2 regions of the Comamonas sp. A23 genome follow, and region 1 is predicted to be linked to the other one. Evidence: riboswitches for the same ligand, from Rfam matches in the RefSeq annotation. Region 1 holds a riboswitch; the other holds the start of a gene.

Region 1 (7,989 bases):
AATTACGGCCTGCCGCTGCTGGTGTCAGGCCTGGGCGTGGCCGATGCACTCTTTCTGCTCTCGGTATGGCAAGGCAGCGACTACGCAACGCTGATGCACTACCTCTATGCAGGGCTGCTGTGCATGGCTGTGATTGCACTACTGGTGGCGCGGCGCGTTATTCCATTCTTCGCTATGCGGGCGGTGACGGATCTGCAGATTCCCATGCATATGGCCAGCGGGCAGTGGCAACTCTGGGCTGGCGGGCTTGGCATTGTCTGCCTGTTGCTGGGCTGGGTGCCGGGTATGGTGACCGCATTGGCTGTCACGGGACTCATCACCCTATGGCAGGTGTTGGCCTGGAAACCCTGGGCTGTGCGTCAGGTGCCGTTGCTGTGGATTCTGTATCTGGGTCATGCGGCCTTGGGCACGGGCCTGCTGGTGGCAGCGCTCCAGGCGAGCAGCTGGGTACTGCGCTTGGCCTGGCCGGTCCATGTGATCGGCGTGGCCGGCTTTGCGGTGCTGATAATCGGCATGGTGACACGTACGGCTTTGGGCCATCTGGGGCGACCATTGCGCGCCGATCGGAGCATCGTGGTCATGTATGTGCTGGTGCTCGCAGCCGCTTTGCTGCGCCTGCTGGCACTTCTGCCTGCGGGGCTCCCTCAAGCCGCGCTGCATGCCTCGGCGCTTGCATGGGTGCTGGCCTTTGCTTTGTACCTTTGGCGATTTGTGCCCTTGCTGATTCGGCCGCGCCTGCCACCTGCTGGACTCTCAGCGGCTCAGCCCTCAGGACATGTCGTCCGCAAGTCCAGAAAATCTGTTTGAACGAGATCACTCAATGCGTCTAACCCTGATGACCGACTATGCGCTGCGGCTGCTCATGCATGTGGCCCAGCGGCCAGAGCGCCTGTGCACGATTTCCGAGGTTGCGCAGGCTTATAGCATTTCCGAGGCAAATTTGATGAAAGTGACGCATCAACTGGCCCTGCAGGGTTGGATAGAGACGGTACGTGGCAAGGGAGGCGGCATGCGCCTCGCCCGTGAACCTAAGCAGATCCATATCGGTACAGTGATACGGGGACTAGAGTCCGACTTCACGCTGGTGGAATGCTTTGGCAACGACAACCGGTGCACGCTGACCGGCGACTGCCGCCTCGCTGGCATGTTGCAAGGAGCTTTGCACAGCTTCATGGCGCATCTAGATGGCTTCACTCTTGCAGACCTGATACCACCAACCTCTGTCAGCGCAGTGCCGTTGATTCCTGCCATACGACTGTCAAGAGAGAAGGCCCAGACATGAGCTATGGCCTGCTGATCACACTACACCTGCTGGCCGCCGTGGCGTTTGCAGGCACAGTGTTCTTCGAAGTCGTGCTGCTGGCCAACGTGCACAGCCGAGTGCCGCAGCAGCACATGCTCCCTGTGGAGCAGGCGCTGGGGACACGCGCCACCGCCGTCATGCCCTGGGTGTTGCTAGTGCTGTATTCTGCGGGAGCAGGCTTGGCCTGGCAGCACCGCTCGGTACTGGCGCACCCATTGGCCAGCAGCACAGGCATGCTGATGGTGCTCAAGATTGCGCTGGCGCTTAGCGTGCTTGCGCACTTCGCCAGCGCCATGTGGTGGCGCCGCCAAGGACAACTTAATGGACGACGCTCGCACCGATTGCACCTGAGCGTGTTCTGCCATGTGCTGGTCATTGTCTTGCTGGCCAAGGCCATGTTCTATCTGCACTGGTAAGAGCCATGCGAGGTATGCCAAGCGGCTGCATCCAAATGCGTCATGGCAGACTTTCCCCTTGATCAGGGTGAGTCTGCCAATTCAATATCCAAAGAACTCCTCACTACGCACATCGTCCTCATCAATGCCGGCTGATAACAGCAACTGCTGCATTGCCGCAACCATGGAAGGTGGACCAGCAACATAAAAGATCGGATCAGCCAAGCCCACAATGGCCTGCTGGAGCCACGCTCTATCGATCGTTTGTGTATCACCACTCCAATCCACGGCAGAGTGCGCCATATCCGTCATGGTGGCCTTGAGCCGGAATTTGGGATTCTTCTTTTCGAGAGCTTGAAGCTCAGAGAGAAACGCCGAATCTTCTGGACGACGATTGGAATACAGCAGAAGCAAATCCTGCTGTGACTGCTGCATTGCAGCGTTTCTCAGCATGCTCATGAACGGCGTCACGCCAATCCCACCGGCGATGAGCACACCCGCTCGCGCTGTGTTTTTGTGCAAGGTAAGCGAACCAAATGGTCCATCGATATCCAAATCAGCACCTACGGGTAGCGCCGCCAAAGCGCGTTTGTAAACACTGTCCCTCATCCGCGTGGCAAACACCAATTCACTCTCGTGCGGCGCGCTGACAATGGAGAATGCGTGACATCGCTCCTCTTTGCTCTCCCCAGGGACCGCGCCCGGCAGCTGGATTTCAAACGCCTGTCCAGGGCGGAAATCAAACCCCGCCGGTTTGGCGAGATGGAATGCCATCGTACCCTGTGCAACCTCTTCGCGTTCGAGGATTTTGCTGTGCTCTATGCCCATGATTCACTCCTTCGCAATCAATGGATCTACACATTGGATGTGTCCAATGGAGCAAATATTCCCGTCAATCGATACCCACCGTGAGAAACGGGTCGAATTGGGCGTTCTCATTGAGTCGACCACCTCAGCCTGTTATGGCAGCGTTCGGCCAGAAGCAGCCCCGTTCAGCACGAGGCCGCGAATGGGGGGTCTAGGCTGGTTACAGACGCAGAGATGCGGCAAGTCTGCGACCGCTACCTCAGATACCAGACGTTGACCTGCTACCTGGCCAGACGTCCGCTGTGCGCCTCAAACCGAAAACTGGCTGGGCGCAGTGCACAAGACAATTGAACGACAGCTCTCGTGAACTGCGAACTGATGCTGCCGACCCAGTGCAGTCGTTCCGAGGGTTTCATCGAACTACTGATACTGAATCTATAAGTTAGACAAGCCATTCGACATGAATTGAGGCTTAAATCCAGTTTTGTCCTGTTCGGAAATCAGTCGGATGACTTTGCATGGGACTCCGGCAGCGATGACACCTGACGGAATATCTGATGTCACAACACTGCCGGAGCCAATGATCGAACCATCTCCAATCGCTACCCCGGGATTGATGTGCACACCTGCTCCAACCCAGACTCGATTGCCAATCTTTACGGGCTTTGCGAAGCATCCACCTGCGGCGCGCTCCATGGGGTCAATTGCGTGATTAGACGTATAGATACCGACTCGCGGCGCAAGGAGCACATCGTCACCGATGTATATGCCACCGCCATCAAGCATGATGCAATCGAAGTTGGCATAGAAATTGTCGCCAATGTGGATATTCCGCCCGAACTCACAACGGAAGGTCGGTTCGAAGTGTACGTTTCGACCTAGATGCCCTAGCAGAGACCTGAGGATCGCCTCCCGCTCACTAGCTGGTTTCGAGAAGGAGTTGTTGTACTCATTGGTCAGCAGCACCGCACTCTGCCTCGCCGCCACCAATTCAGGCGAGAGGTCGTTATACATTTGCCCAGAACAAATATGAGCAAGTTGCGTTTCGAGCTTTGACATTGGGTGCGACTAGTTTTTTAGGAAGGCGATAACCATAGCGCATCGCTGACACTCCTACGGCAACTCCTGGCCACAAGCGACCGTCTCAGAGCCACTCACTCAATGCGGCAATTTGTCCGGATCTACCTCTCAAGTGAGGCATCCGCTTGTTTGTATTAGTCGCGCGAATTGGTGGCTGCCAGATCGGAGTATTTGCACAGCGTCTGTATCGGGAAGATAGGGCAGTTCGATTCGTACACGATCTTGCTGCCATGCCGCGATAGGTACCCAGAGAAAATGGGCTACCACGGCAGGCAAAGCACCGCAGGTTAGGATGAATCGCGTGCGACTACTCGCCCCAGGCGCCCTGCATCGCAGCGAAGACAATGCCCCTTTCAAGTAGTTCACCGCGTCTTCAGCAAAGGCATCAATGCAGGAGTGATTGCCTGCGCCTGCTCCGAGGTCAGCGGGTCGTACGAGACAACAATATAGGCGCCCTCCTCCAGCACATCCGCACGGGCGACGTGGTCGCCGAGTATGCCTACCACCTGCTCTGGCGCAAGTCCGAAGTAGTTGTTGCACTGTTCTCTGGCCCAGTAGTTCACCTGCCTGATGTGAAGGCACTCTTGTCTGCGTGGACCGGCTTGAGCCCGGGCATGCATACGCTCTTCATCGCTGGATTTCCAGAATTCATCTTCCTCTTCGGCCAACACGTCCATGTCCTCCACCGCAGCGAAGAATGCACCAAAGCTGCGTATATAGAGGGGGATCACCTGGTCGAAGACATACTTCAGGTCTGCTCCATTTTTTGCAGAATTAAATTCGACAGTCATGTAGTCTTCAAGGCATGGAGCCACCTCTGAATGTCGCCGATACCTCCGGCTCAGAAGTCCAATTTCAAGGCGACTGACCTCCTCGTGAAGTCGATAGCTCACTTCATTGACAGGCCAATCCGATCGGTCTTCAAATGTGATGACATCCACATCTGCCAGCCCCCAAGGTGCAGGAAGCCAAGACAAGCTCTTGCATAGCTTTGCGTAGATTTCAGAAGGACTTTCGTCGAAGTCGAATACTCTGCAAACTCTGGTTTGCTGGGCCGTGCCAACTGCTCTTTATTTGTAGCTGATGATGAATGTGGCATATGCATTCGCACTGCCAGGCGTCGGCTCCTGCACGAGCGATGTCCCGATATAGCGGGCCTTCAGTTTGATATTCACCGACTCATTACCAAATTCGCCAGCCATCCACTGCTCTTCTTCCCCAGATACGGACCCGAATCTCACGAGCTGGTCATTCTCTCGTTGAATCTCGATACCTACGTTCTTGGCCACCGAATCCTCGGTAAGGGACAGCGTCGTTGATCGATTCGCCGGATTCTGCGTATCCGAAAATGCAATGAACATTCTTGTGGTTGTGTCGATATCGCCCCCAGAGCATGTAAGGTTCAGGCTGAAATCCTTCCATGGTCCTTTGCCGGCATCCGCTAGATCGGAGACACTGACGTTATCGAGATATACCGGAACCAGTAGGTTATTCGGTTTGCATGTCGGCACTTTAGGATCTACCACAATGCCGGCTCCGTCGATGTAGATCCTTCTAAAGGTATGCCCCAGGTCGACATATCTGGACTGACCGATCAGTCCGCCAATATATCCCCCTGCCGTGATGGGCCCCGTCTTCACCAATTCCACGACAAAGTCTTCAGCTGAGGTGAGAAAGTAGTTTGTACGGTCGTCATAAATCGTTCTAGGCCACCAATTAGGATTGGAACGCTCCCTGATTCGGATCCCCACGCCAGCAACTGAAGTCCTGAAGGTGCCAAACCCGTCCGACTCGCTGCTGGTCATCACGGTGTAGGCCGTTCTTCCCATGACCCTCTTGCACTGAATGAACCCGCCCGAGCCTACGGCCTGGGCGTTCTTCAAATTAATGACTGTTCCCACGGGGACCGACGGATTAAATTCCCCCGTTTCCCACGACTGAATCCGCAAGGTAACCATCGGAACCTCCTCGCCGCTGTCCAGCTTGATAGTGCAGACGCCTTGAGCCTTGACTGCCATTGGTGCAGCCACAAGAAACGAGGTGCACAAGAATCGCAAAATGACCGGCATCAATTTGCGTTTTAGAAATCGTTGATTCGCCATTGAGATTCCACAAATACCTTTTCTGAGCAGAGCATGGTATTTGTGGTTCAGATGGCAATTTCTAGGAATATTCTCAAAAGCTTGGCGTGGGCCGGCTATCACCGTGTTTCGTGCCTCCCTCACTCAGGCTTGCAATCGAGTCGGCTTCAGGCTGACCTGAGGCACTCACAGACCCATGCCGAAGCGGCGGCAATCGCCAACACCAGTTGCTGCACGCCGCCTGTCTTTAACAGCTGTTTTACGCTCCAAACCGGCTGTTCGAATCGCATGGCCGCCACGCAACGGTTCAAAGGGCCGCTTCTGCGTGCCGCGACAGGTTCGTGTCGTCCCTAAGCAGTCTGTCAACGCCTGAAGAATGAGCGAGCTCTTCGAGAGCACCGCTTGTTATTGCAGACGGCTTCACAGACGAAAACGCGGGCTTGCGCGAGCCATGGCGGGGTCGGACCGGCCTTGCGCACCCTGCGCCGGCGGCCGCAGAAGCACACCAATACAGGTATTAACCCGAATAAAGTCGCTGAAACTGGCTAAAATCGCGCCCATCCCGCGGGAGAGCGGAGCCTTTAGAGGGTTCCCGCCGAAGGCGCAAACTCCCATAATCGCTCAGGCAATAAGTACCGCAGGTGGGTCTGACAAGACCCGGATATCGCCAACTGGAGAGCAGCCCGCAACCACAAGTCTGCAGGGCTCACCGAAGGGGCAAGCATGTCCACCGCGAAGGTGCTCATGCGCAACTCTCAGGTAAAAGGACAGCGGGAGAGGCAAGCCGGACACTCCCGCCGATGTGAGTGGCTGGTCTATTTTCAAGTGCCTTCATGCTTCCTTCCGTCTCTTTGCTGGACTCGTTCCAGGCCTCCAACTTCACCGTCATGCTGGTCATCTATCTGGTGGCCATTACCGCCGAAGCCATGTCCGGCGCACTCGCCGCAGGCCGGCGCAATATGGATATCTTCGGCGTCGTCGTCATCGCCTTTGTCACTGCCCTGGGAGGCGGCACCATCCGCGACATGGTGCTGGGCCACTACCCCATCGGCTGGACCCAGCACCCTGAGTATGTGTATCTGGTCATCAGCTTCGGTCTGCTGACCACCGTGATTGCACGCCATATGCACAGGCTCAAGCAGGTGTTTCTGCTGCTGGACGCCATGGGTCTGATCGCCTTTTCGCTGATCGGCTGCAATACCGCGCTGGAGCTGGGCTACCCCACCATCGTCATCATCATGGCCGGCATGATTACCGGCATCAGCGGCGGCATCTTGCGCGATGTGCTCTGCAACCAGGTCCCCGTGGTGTTCCGCCGCGAGCTGTATGCCAGCGTGTCGCTGTCCGTATGCCTGATGTTCCTGGGCCTGCGCTATCTGGATGTCAGCCCCAATATCAGCACCATCGTGTGCTTTGCCGGCGGTCTTGCCTTCCGTCTGGCCGCCATTCGTTTCAAATGGCGCCTGCCGGTTTTTTCGTACCAGCAGCGCTGGGAATAAGATCGAGCTCCCCCTGTGGCGCTGCGCGCCTTTCCCCTCTCTTGCGACGCAGGAGGGGGACGCAGTCATCGCTGCGGGGCGGCCCTTGCCTGGCTGCTCTGACCTAGACTGCGCCATGCATTACCCATGTAGTTTCACTTTCCATGTCTGAACCGATCACATGGATGCCGGATGGCACCCCCTACAGCTCCAGATTCGGCGATCGCTATCACAGCGAGTTCGGCGGCCTCGACCAGGCCAGCCAGGTTTTTCTCGGTGGCTGCAACCTGCCAGCAGCCTGGGCCGATGCAGCGCAGTGGCGCATCCTGGAGACCGGCTTTGGCTTCGGCCTGAATTTCCTGGTCACCTGGGCGGCATGGAAGGCCGATCCCAGACGCCCGCGCATTCTGCATTTTGTCTCGGTGGAGGCCTACCCTGTCTCGCGCGAGGATCTGCTCGCGTTTTTGCCGGCCGATGAGGTACTGCGCGCGCTTGGCGAACAACTGGCCGAGCAATGGTGGGGACTGCTGCCGGGCGTGCATCGCCTTTCCTTTGATGACGGCCAGGTGCTGCTGACGCTCTATATAGGCGATGCCAGGACCATGCTGCGCAAGCAGCAGATGACGGCGGACAGCGTGTATCTGGATGGCTTCTCTCCCCAGCTCAACCCCGAGATGTGGGATGAAGATGCCATGAAGAACATTGCCCGCCATTGCCGCCGGGGCACGCAGCTTGCCACCTGGTGCGTGGCCGGCCATGTGCGCCTGGCGCTCAAGGCTCAGGGTTTTGAAGTCAAGAAGCGCGCTGGCGTGCCGCCCAAGCGCCATAACCTGCATGCAGCCTAC
Region 2 (7,989 bases), on a different contig from region 1:
TTGACCCACAATCGCTGCCAGCTATTTTTTGATAGTTTCTAGGCGCCGGCAGCCTGCTTGTCCAGGCGCCGCAAAAAAACCTGCAGCTCCTTGACGACCTGGGCATCGCCCTTGGCCTGGGCGCAGCTCAGCCCTTGCTGCCAGGCGGCTCGCGCCGCCTGCGCATCGCCCAGCGCCAGCTCCACCTTGCCCAGTTGCTTCCAGGCGACGGAGTATTCGGCATCCAGTGCCGTGGCCTTGCGCAGATGCTCGCGCGCCACGGCCATCTGCTCGTCGTCGGCATAGGCCTTGCCCAGGGTATAGCGCAGCAGCGCACCATCCTTGCCGGCCGCCAGCATGCTCTCCAAATTGTGAACCATGGGATTCATGTGCATTTGCTCCTCAGACAGCGAGTGTCGCATCCGCCCCGAGAAAGCAGCTGAATGGCCGTGCCTGTGTTACGGCCTCTTGCAAGCCGGCTCTTGCAGCGCTGCAAACCGTCCCAAACTGCGGCCAATGTCTCAATAAGGCGCCTGATCTTGTTTCGCAAACCAAGTCTCTCCACCTCCATCACCGACTACGAGGACTCGCCCCAGTATTCGGGCGGGCGTTTTCGCAACACGCATCCGCGCCCGCTCAACAGCCCCAAGCCAGATGCCGGGACGCTATGGAAGTTCTTCTTCAACAAGCCGGCCGATTCCCAGCCGGGCAAGGCGCTGCCCGTTTTGCCGCTGAGCACGACCGAGCTGAACCTCGCGCCCGAACGCAGCCTGTATCGCCTGGGCCATTCGACCTTGCTGATGAAGCTGCGCGGCGGCTGGTGGTTGACGGACCCCGTGTTTTCCGAGCGCGCCTCGCCGCTATCGTTTGCCGGCCCCAAGCGCTTTCATGCCCCGCCGATTGCCCTGGACGAGTTGCCTGCCTTGCGCGGCGTGCTGCTCTCGCATGACCACTACGATCACCTGGACCGCGCCACCATTCGCGTGCTCGCGCCCAAGGTGGGAGTTTTTCTCTGCCCCTTGGGAGTGGGAGACAGACTGGTGGCCTGGGGCGTGCCGGCCGACAAGATCGTGCAGCACGACTGGTGGCAGGGCAGCGAGGTCGACGGCCTGCGCTTCACGGCCACGCCGGCCCAGCATTTCTCGGGACGCAGCCTGCGCGACGGCAACCGCACGCTCTGGGCGTCCTGGACCATAGAAGATCGCCAGGCCGACAGGCCGCTGCGCGTCTTCTTCAGCGGCGATGGCGGCTACTTCGACGGTTTTGCCGAAATCGGCAGGCGCTTCGGCCCCTTCGATGTCACGTTGATGGAGACCGGCGCCTACGACGCCCACTGGCCCTATGTCCATATGCATCCGGCGCAGACCGTGCAGGCACACAGGGATCTCGGCGGCCAATGGCTGCTGCCCATACACAACGGCACTTTCAACCTCGCCATGCATGCCTGGTGGGACCCCTTCGAGCAGATCCTGAGCCTGGGCAGGCAGCACGGCATAGAGATCGCCACGCCCATGATGGGTGAGCGCCTGGACCTGGATGCCCCCCATGCCGGATCGCCCTGGTGGCGCGCCTGCGCCGAGGCCGACAGCAAGGGACTGGATCTGCGCCCCGCGCAACCCTGAAGGTGCAACCCGCATGGCCGACAATGTCCTCATGGACATTTCGCGCACCTCACACCTTGCCGCCGCCTGCGCCGCGTCTCTGACCGCCTTGCTGCTCGGAGCCTGCTCCCACCTCTCCGATGGCAGCCAGCCCAAGCAACCACCGAATGCCGGCATCTCGATCACAGTTTCCGGGCAGCCGGAGCCGACGCCGGCTCCGCCATTGGACACGCAGCACAGGCGGCCACAGAGCATGGAATGGCCTGCCTGGATCAAGGCAGACTGCACACCCCCCGCCCAGCTCGATCGGCAACCGCAGCCACGCCGCCACACCACGCCTTTCATCAGCGCCCACTGGTTTCCGAACGGGCTGGAGACCACGGTGGTCTTCCGCCTGGAAGTCACGGCCCAGGGCGAACTCGGCCGTGTAGCCTACCAGCCCGCCGATACCGATCCCCGCATCGTGAAGTCCATCATGCGCTCGCTCGAACGCTGGAAGTTCAAGCCCGGCATGCGCCAGGGCCAGTCCGTGACGTCCTGCTTCGAGCAGCCCTACCAACTGGTGTTTCCGCGCCAGGAGATCGATGCTCCTCGAACGCCCGCCATGAACACAGAACCGCAGTGAGACCGCAAGCTCAATTCCAGCGATCTGTGCTCGAAAACCCCAGAATCCATCCGATTCGGTGGTGCAAGCCCCTTGCCCACCGCTAGAATCGCCAAGGTCAGGAGAGAGTGCCTGCAGCTTGAAGCTGCCTCGCACCGCCGAAGGCGCAGACCCCCAACCCGGTGTCAAAACGCTCAGGCAAAAGGACTGACAAGCGCTGCAAGGTGTGCAAACCTGCAGCGTCCCTTGCTGGAGAGAGATGCAGGCCGTCATTTCGTATGTGCGCCGGCATCCACCGAAGGAGCAAACTGCCCGATGCAATGCGTGCAGTGAATCTCTCAGGTAAAGCGGACAGCAGGGCAAGCCCGCCACGCATGGCCCAGCCATGCATGGCCACTCATTTTGGTTTGACCACCGGAGCGCTTGCCTGTGACTGCTGCTGACACCTCTTCCGATCTGCGTTCCACACCGCTGTTTGCACTGCACCAGAAACTGGGTGCCCGCATGGTGCCGTTTGCCGGCTACGCCATGCCCGTGCAATACCCTCAAGGCCTGATGGCCGAGCATCTGCACACGCGCAAGGCTGCCGGCCTGTTCGATGTCTCGCACATGGGCCAGTTGCTGTTGCGCGGCCCCGATGCCGCCGCCGCGCTCGAATCGCTGATGCCCGTCGATGTCATGGACCTGGGCCTGCACAAGCAGCGCTACGGCCTGCTGCTCGATGAACAAGGCGGAATTCTCGACGACCTGATGTTCGTCAACCGCGGCGATGATCTGTTCCTCATCGTCAACGGTGCCTGCAAAGAGGCCGATATCGCTCATATCCAGAGCCGCATCGCCAGCCGCTGCGAGGTCGTCCCACTGCCCGAGCGCGCCCTGCTGGCCCTGCAAGGCCCGCAAGCCGTCACTGCCCTCTCGCGTCTGATTCCCGGTGTGACGCAACTGCTCTTCATGACCGGCAATTACTTCGACTGGCAAGGCCATGCGCTCTACATCACGCGCAGCGGCTATACGGGCGAGGACGGCTTTGAAATCTCCCTGCCCGGCGAAGCTGCCGAAGCCTTTGCCGAAGCGCTGCTGGCACAGCCCGAGGTGGCCCCCATCGGTCTGGGCGCACGCAACTCGCTGCGCCTAGAAGCCGGACTTTGCCTGTACGGCAACGACATAGACACCAGCACCACGCCGGTCGAAGCCGCGCTGAACTGGGCCATGCAGAAGGTTCGCCGCACCGGCGGCGAGCGCGAGGGCGGTTTTCCCGGTGCGGCCATCGTGCTGGAGCAATTGCAGAACCCTCAGTCGCTGCGCCGCAAGCGCGTGGGCCTGATCGCGCTGGAACGCATTCCCGTACGCGAGCCTGCCGTGCTGGAAAACATGGACGGACAGCATATCGGCCACATCACCAGCGGCCTGCTCAGTCCCACGCTCAACCAGCCTGTGGCGCTGGCCTATGTCGAGCCCGACTACGCCGCCATCGATACGGAAATCTTCGCCATGGTGCGCGGCAAGCCCGTGCCCATGAAGGTAGTCGCCACGCCCTTCGTTCCCACCCGCTACTACCGCGGCTAGGTCTGCCGCCGCGCATGAGACGGGCCAGTTTGCCAAACAGCGGCCAGAACACCGCTAAAGTGCGAGCTGGACCTTTCTCAAACAACACCCGATTCCCCTGAATCCCCCATCTGGAGCTTTCCATGAGCATCAAGTATTCCAAAGAACACGAATGGATCAACGCCGCTGACAGCAATGCCGCCATCGTCGGCATCACCGTACACGCACAGGATGCACTGGGCGATGTGGTGTTTGTGGACCTGCCTGCCGTGGGCTCCACCTTCAAGGCCGGCGATGTGGCTGGCGTGGTCGAGTCCGTCAAGGCCGCTGCCGATGTCTACATGCCCGTGACCGGCGAGATCGTCGAAGTCAACGAAGCCCTGCGCGATGACCCGTCGCTCGCCAACAGCGACCCCCTGGCCGCAGGCTGGTTCTTCAAGGTCAAGATGAGCAATGTGGGCGAACTCGAAGCTCTGATGGAAGAGACCGCCTACAACGACTTCGCCAAGGACAACTAAGCGTATCAACGGCCCTCGCATTGCGAAGGCCGTTTTTGCATGCAGCCATGAGCACCATTCTGTATTTCGACGATCCGGACGTCGGTCTCGCCCGCGAGACCAGCCACCCGACCTTTGCGCGCATCGCAGCCCAGGACTTCTATTACGACGGCGGTGACGACTTCAGCCCCTTCGGCAGCGATGATGGCAGCGACACACTGGCCGCTCTTCAAGAGTGGTACCAGGAGCAAACAGGCGGCAACGCCAAGGCCCTGCGCTTTTTACAGCAGCAACTGAGCGACTGGGATCTGCCCGTGCCCCAGGGCATGCTGGCTCATGACGATGCGGCCAAGGCCCAGTGGCTGGCCAGCGATGACATGAACCAGATCTATCTGCGCTCGGTCTGCCGCGCACACGTGGCCACCGCCTTTGGTCAGCTCAAGATCACAGGCAGCATCGATGCCGATCTGCACAAGCAGGCCCTGCTCGCCCTGGCCTGCCAGCAATGGCTGAACACCGTGGCACGCGGCGAATATCCCGATTGGGAATATGCCGACCAGGAAAGCGAACGCCTGGCTCTGATGAACACCGCGCTGGAACAAGCCAGCGCTGCTTGAAGCACCGGCCGCATGCCTTCAGGCATACGGCATTCACGCATGCCTGGCATGCAAACCGTCAGTCACAGTATTTGAGAATAGGTCCCTCCCATGCTGATGTCGCCTCCCGCCCCCGTCGCTTCCCTGCAAGCGCTGGAAAACAGCCACGAATTCATCCCCCGTCATATAGGCCCGGACGCCGATGAGCAGCAAAAAATGCTGGCCGCCATCGGCAAGCCCTCGCTGGATGCCTTGATTCGCGATGTGATGCCCGACTCCATCGCACGCGCCAGGCCCATGGATCTTCCGGCGCCGATTACCGAAGCCGCTGCGCTGGCCGAACTCAAGGCCATCGCCAGCAAGAATCAGGTTCTGAAGAGCTTTATCGGCCAGGGCTACTACGGTACGCACACGCCGGGCGTCATCCTGCGCAACATCCTCGAGAATCCAGCCTGGTATACGGCCTATACCCCCTACCAGGCAGAAATCTCACAAGGCCGCATGGAGGCGCTGGTTAACTTCCAGACCATGGTGACCGACCTGACCGGCATGCCGATTGCCAATGCATCCATGCTGGACGAGGCCACGGCAGCCGCCGAGGCCATGACGCTGGCCAGGCGCTCCGTCAAATCCAGAAGCCATCGCATCGTGCTGGCCGGCGATCTGCACCCGCAAACGATTGAAGTCATCGAGACCCGTGCCCGGCCAATTGGCATCGAAGTGGTGATCGCCAACAGCCAGCAAGAGTGGGAGGCTGCGCTGGCAGGAGATCTGTTTGCTGCCGTCATCCAGTACCCCGCGTCCAGCGGCTGGATCGTGGACTGGAAGGCCGATGTGCAAGCCATTCACGCCAAGCAGGCCGCCGCCATCGTGGCCACCGACCTGCTGGCTCTGACCCTGCTGACACCGCCCGGCGAATGGGATGCCGATATTGTCGTGGGCAACAGCCAGCGCTTCGGCATGCCCATGGGCGCAGGCGGTCCACACGCGGCCTTCATGGCCTGCCGCGACGAATACAAGCGCAGCCTGCCCGGCCGTCTGGTGGGTGTCAGCGTCGATGCGCATGGCAAGCCCGCCTACCGCCTCGCGCTGCAGACACGTGAACAGCATATCCGCCGCGAAAAGGCGACGTCCAATATCTGTACGGCCCAGGTCCTGCCGGCCGTGATTGCCAGCATGTATGCCGTCTACCACGGCCCCCAGGGGTTGAGGCGCATTGCCCAGCGTGTGGCACGCTTCACAGCGATTCTGAGCCGTGGCCTGGCCCAGTTGGGCTTCAACGCCCATCACCACGACACAGCCTTCGACACCGTGAGCCTGCACACCCGGGAGGCCACCGACGCCCTGGCGGCTCGCGCCGTCTCCCGAGGCGTCAACCTGCGCAAAGCCTGGGATGAATATCTCTGCATCAGCCTGGACGAAACCACGACCCGGGCCGATGTCGAGCTGCTCTGGAGCATCTTTGCCCAGGGGGGCCAGGCCCTGCCCACCATCGAAGCCATGGACGAAGGCCCGACCTCGCTGATCCCCGAATCCCTGCAGCGCAGCACGGCCTATCTGACCCACCCGGTCTTCAACACCCACCACTCCGAAACCGCCATGCTGCGCTATATACGCAGCCTCAGCGACAAGGACCTGGCGCTGGACCGCAGCATGATCCCGCTGGGCAGTTGCACCATGAAGCTCAATGCCACCAGCGAGATGATTCCCATCACCTGGCCAGAGTTCGCCGACATCCACCCGTTTGCGCCCGCCAACCAGCTGCAAGGCTATGCCGAGCTGGACCGGCAGTTGCGCGACTGGCTGTGCCAGGCCACGGGCTACGCGGGCATCAGCCTGCAGCCCAATGCAGGCAGCCAGGGCGAATACGCAGGTCTGCTGGCTATCAAGGCCTTCCATGAATCACGCGGCGAGGCACACCGCAATATCTGCCTGATTCCCAGCAGCGCCCACGGCACCAACCCGGCCAGCGCGCAAATGGTGGGCCTGCAGGTCGTGGTCACCAAGTGCGACGACAACGGCAACGTGGACATGGCGGATCTGAAGCTGGCCTGCGAGAAGCACAGCGCCAATCTGGCCTGCATCATGATCACCTACCCCAGCACGCACGGCGTGTTCGAGACCCAGGTCAAGGAACTGTGCCAGCTGGTGCACAGCCATGGCGGCCGCGTCTATGTGGACGGCGCCAATATGAACGCCCTGGTAGGTCTTGCCGCTCCCGGCGAGTTCGGCGGCGATGTCAGCCATCTGAACTTGCACAAGACCTTCTGCATTCCTCACGGCGGCGGCGGCCCCGGCGTCGGCCCCGTGTGCGTGGTCGAGGATCTGGTGCCCTTTCTGCCAGGGCATGCCACCGCAGGCGACGTCCGCCGGGTGGGCGCTGTCAGCGCAGCGCCTTTGGGCAATGCAGCCGTTCTTCCGATCAGCTGGATGTATATCCGCATGATGGGCGAGCCGGGCCTGAAGCTGGCGACCGAGACCGCCATCCTCAACGCCAACTACATCAGCGCGCGGCTCAAGGAGCACTTCCCCACGCTGTATGCGGGCGAGTATGGTCACGTGGCCCATGAGTGCATCGTGGATCTGCGCCACTTCAAGGACAGCTGCGGCGTGATGGCCGAGGACGTGGCCAAGCGCCTGATCGACTACGGCTTCCACGCACCGACGCTGTCCTTTCCCGTGCCCAACACGCTGATGGTGGAGCCGACCGAGAGTGAAAGCCTGTCTGAGCTGGACCGCTTCATCGAAGCCATGATCGCCATCCGTGCCGAGATTGCCGAAGTGGAGGCCGGCAGACTGCCCAGGGACGACAACCCGCTCAAGAACGCGCCCCATACGGCAGAGGCCTTGCTGGCCGCAGACTGGCAACATAGCTACAGCCGCGAAACCGCCGCCTATCCCGTGCCTGCCCTGCGCCGCGCCAAGTATTGGAGCCCCGTGGGCCGCGTGGACAACGTCTATGGTGACCGCAATCTGTTTTGCAGCTGCGTCCCCATGGACGCTTACGAAGACTGATAGCCAGGGTCTCCCCCAAGCCAGTGCGCTCCGCCGCACTGGCTTTTTTATGCTCAATCAATGTCGAACACCAGCCCGCCCGTTGCTGTTCGCCCGCAGTGAATGCATTCACGACATCAATGCAATCGGCGTTGCTGCCGTCAAACCGAGCA

Evidence for each region. A riboswitch is a leader RNA that binds a small molecule or an ion and turns the genes downstream of it on or off. The one in region 1 is predicted to bind glycine.
Region 2: linked by a shared signal. The riboswitch ahead of gcvT (glycine cleavage system aminomethyltransferase GcvT) and the one ahead of EIC84_RS13975 (trimeric intracellular cation channel family protein) in region 1 are both predicted to bind glycine.

Annotation. Positions count from the first base shown of each region.
Region 1 is NZ_RSDT01000005.1:225,851-233,839, reverse strand. It holds gene EIC84_RS14010 (NnrS family protein) at 1-807, shown strand, start outside; gene EIC84_RS14005 (Rrf2 family transcriptional regulator) at 821-1,282, shown strand; gene EIC84_RS14000 (CopD family copper resistance protein) at 1,279-1,719, shown strand; gene EIC84_RS13995 (FAD-dependent oxidoreductase) at 1,801-2,526, opposite strand; gene EIC84_RS13990 (sugar O-acetyltransferase) at 2,941-3,564, opposite strand; gene EIC84_RS13985 (hypothetical protein) at 3,948-4,376, opposite strand; gene EIC84_RS13980 (fimbrial protein) at 4,656-5,687, opposite strand; glycine riboswitch at 6,222-6,314, shown strand; glycine riboswitch at 6,328-6,447, shown strand; gene EIC84_RS13975 (trimeric intracellular cation channel family protein) at 6,500-7,165, shown strand; gene mnmC (FAD-dependent 5-carboxymethylaminomethyl-2-thiouridine(34) oxidoreductase MnmC) at 7,330-7,989, shown strand, end outside.
Region 2 is NZ_RSDT01000001.1:766,264-774,252, reverse strand. It holds gene EIC84_RS03610 (hypothetical protein) at 39-368, opposite strand; gene EIC84_RS03605 (MBL fold metallo-hydrolase) at 519-1,601, shown strand; gene EIC84_RS03600 (hypothetical protein) at 1,615-2,205, shown strand; glycine riboswitch at 2,294-2,404, shown strand; glycine riboswitch at 2,424-2,549, shown strand; gene gcvT (glycine cleavage system aminomethyltransferase GcvT) at 2,614-3,750, shown strand; gene gcvH (glycine cleavage system protein GcvH) at 3,873-4,247, shown strand; gene EIC84_RS03585 (MolR family transcriptional regulator) at 4,295-4,843, shown strand; gene gcvP (aminomethyl-transferring glycine dehydrogenase) at 4,934-7,837, shown strand; gene EIC84_RS25930 (hypothetical protein) at 7,887-7,989, shown strand, end outside.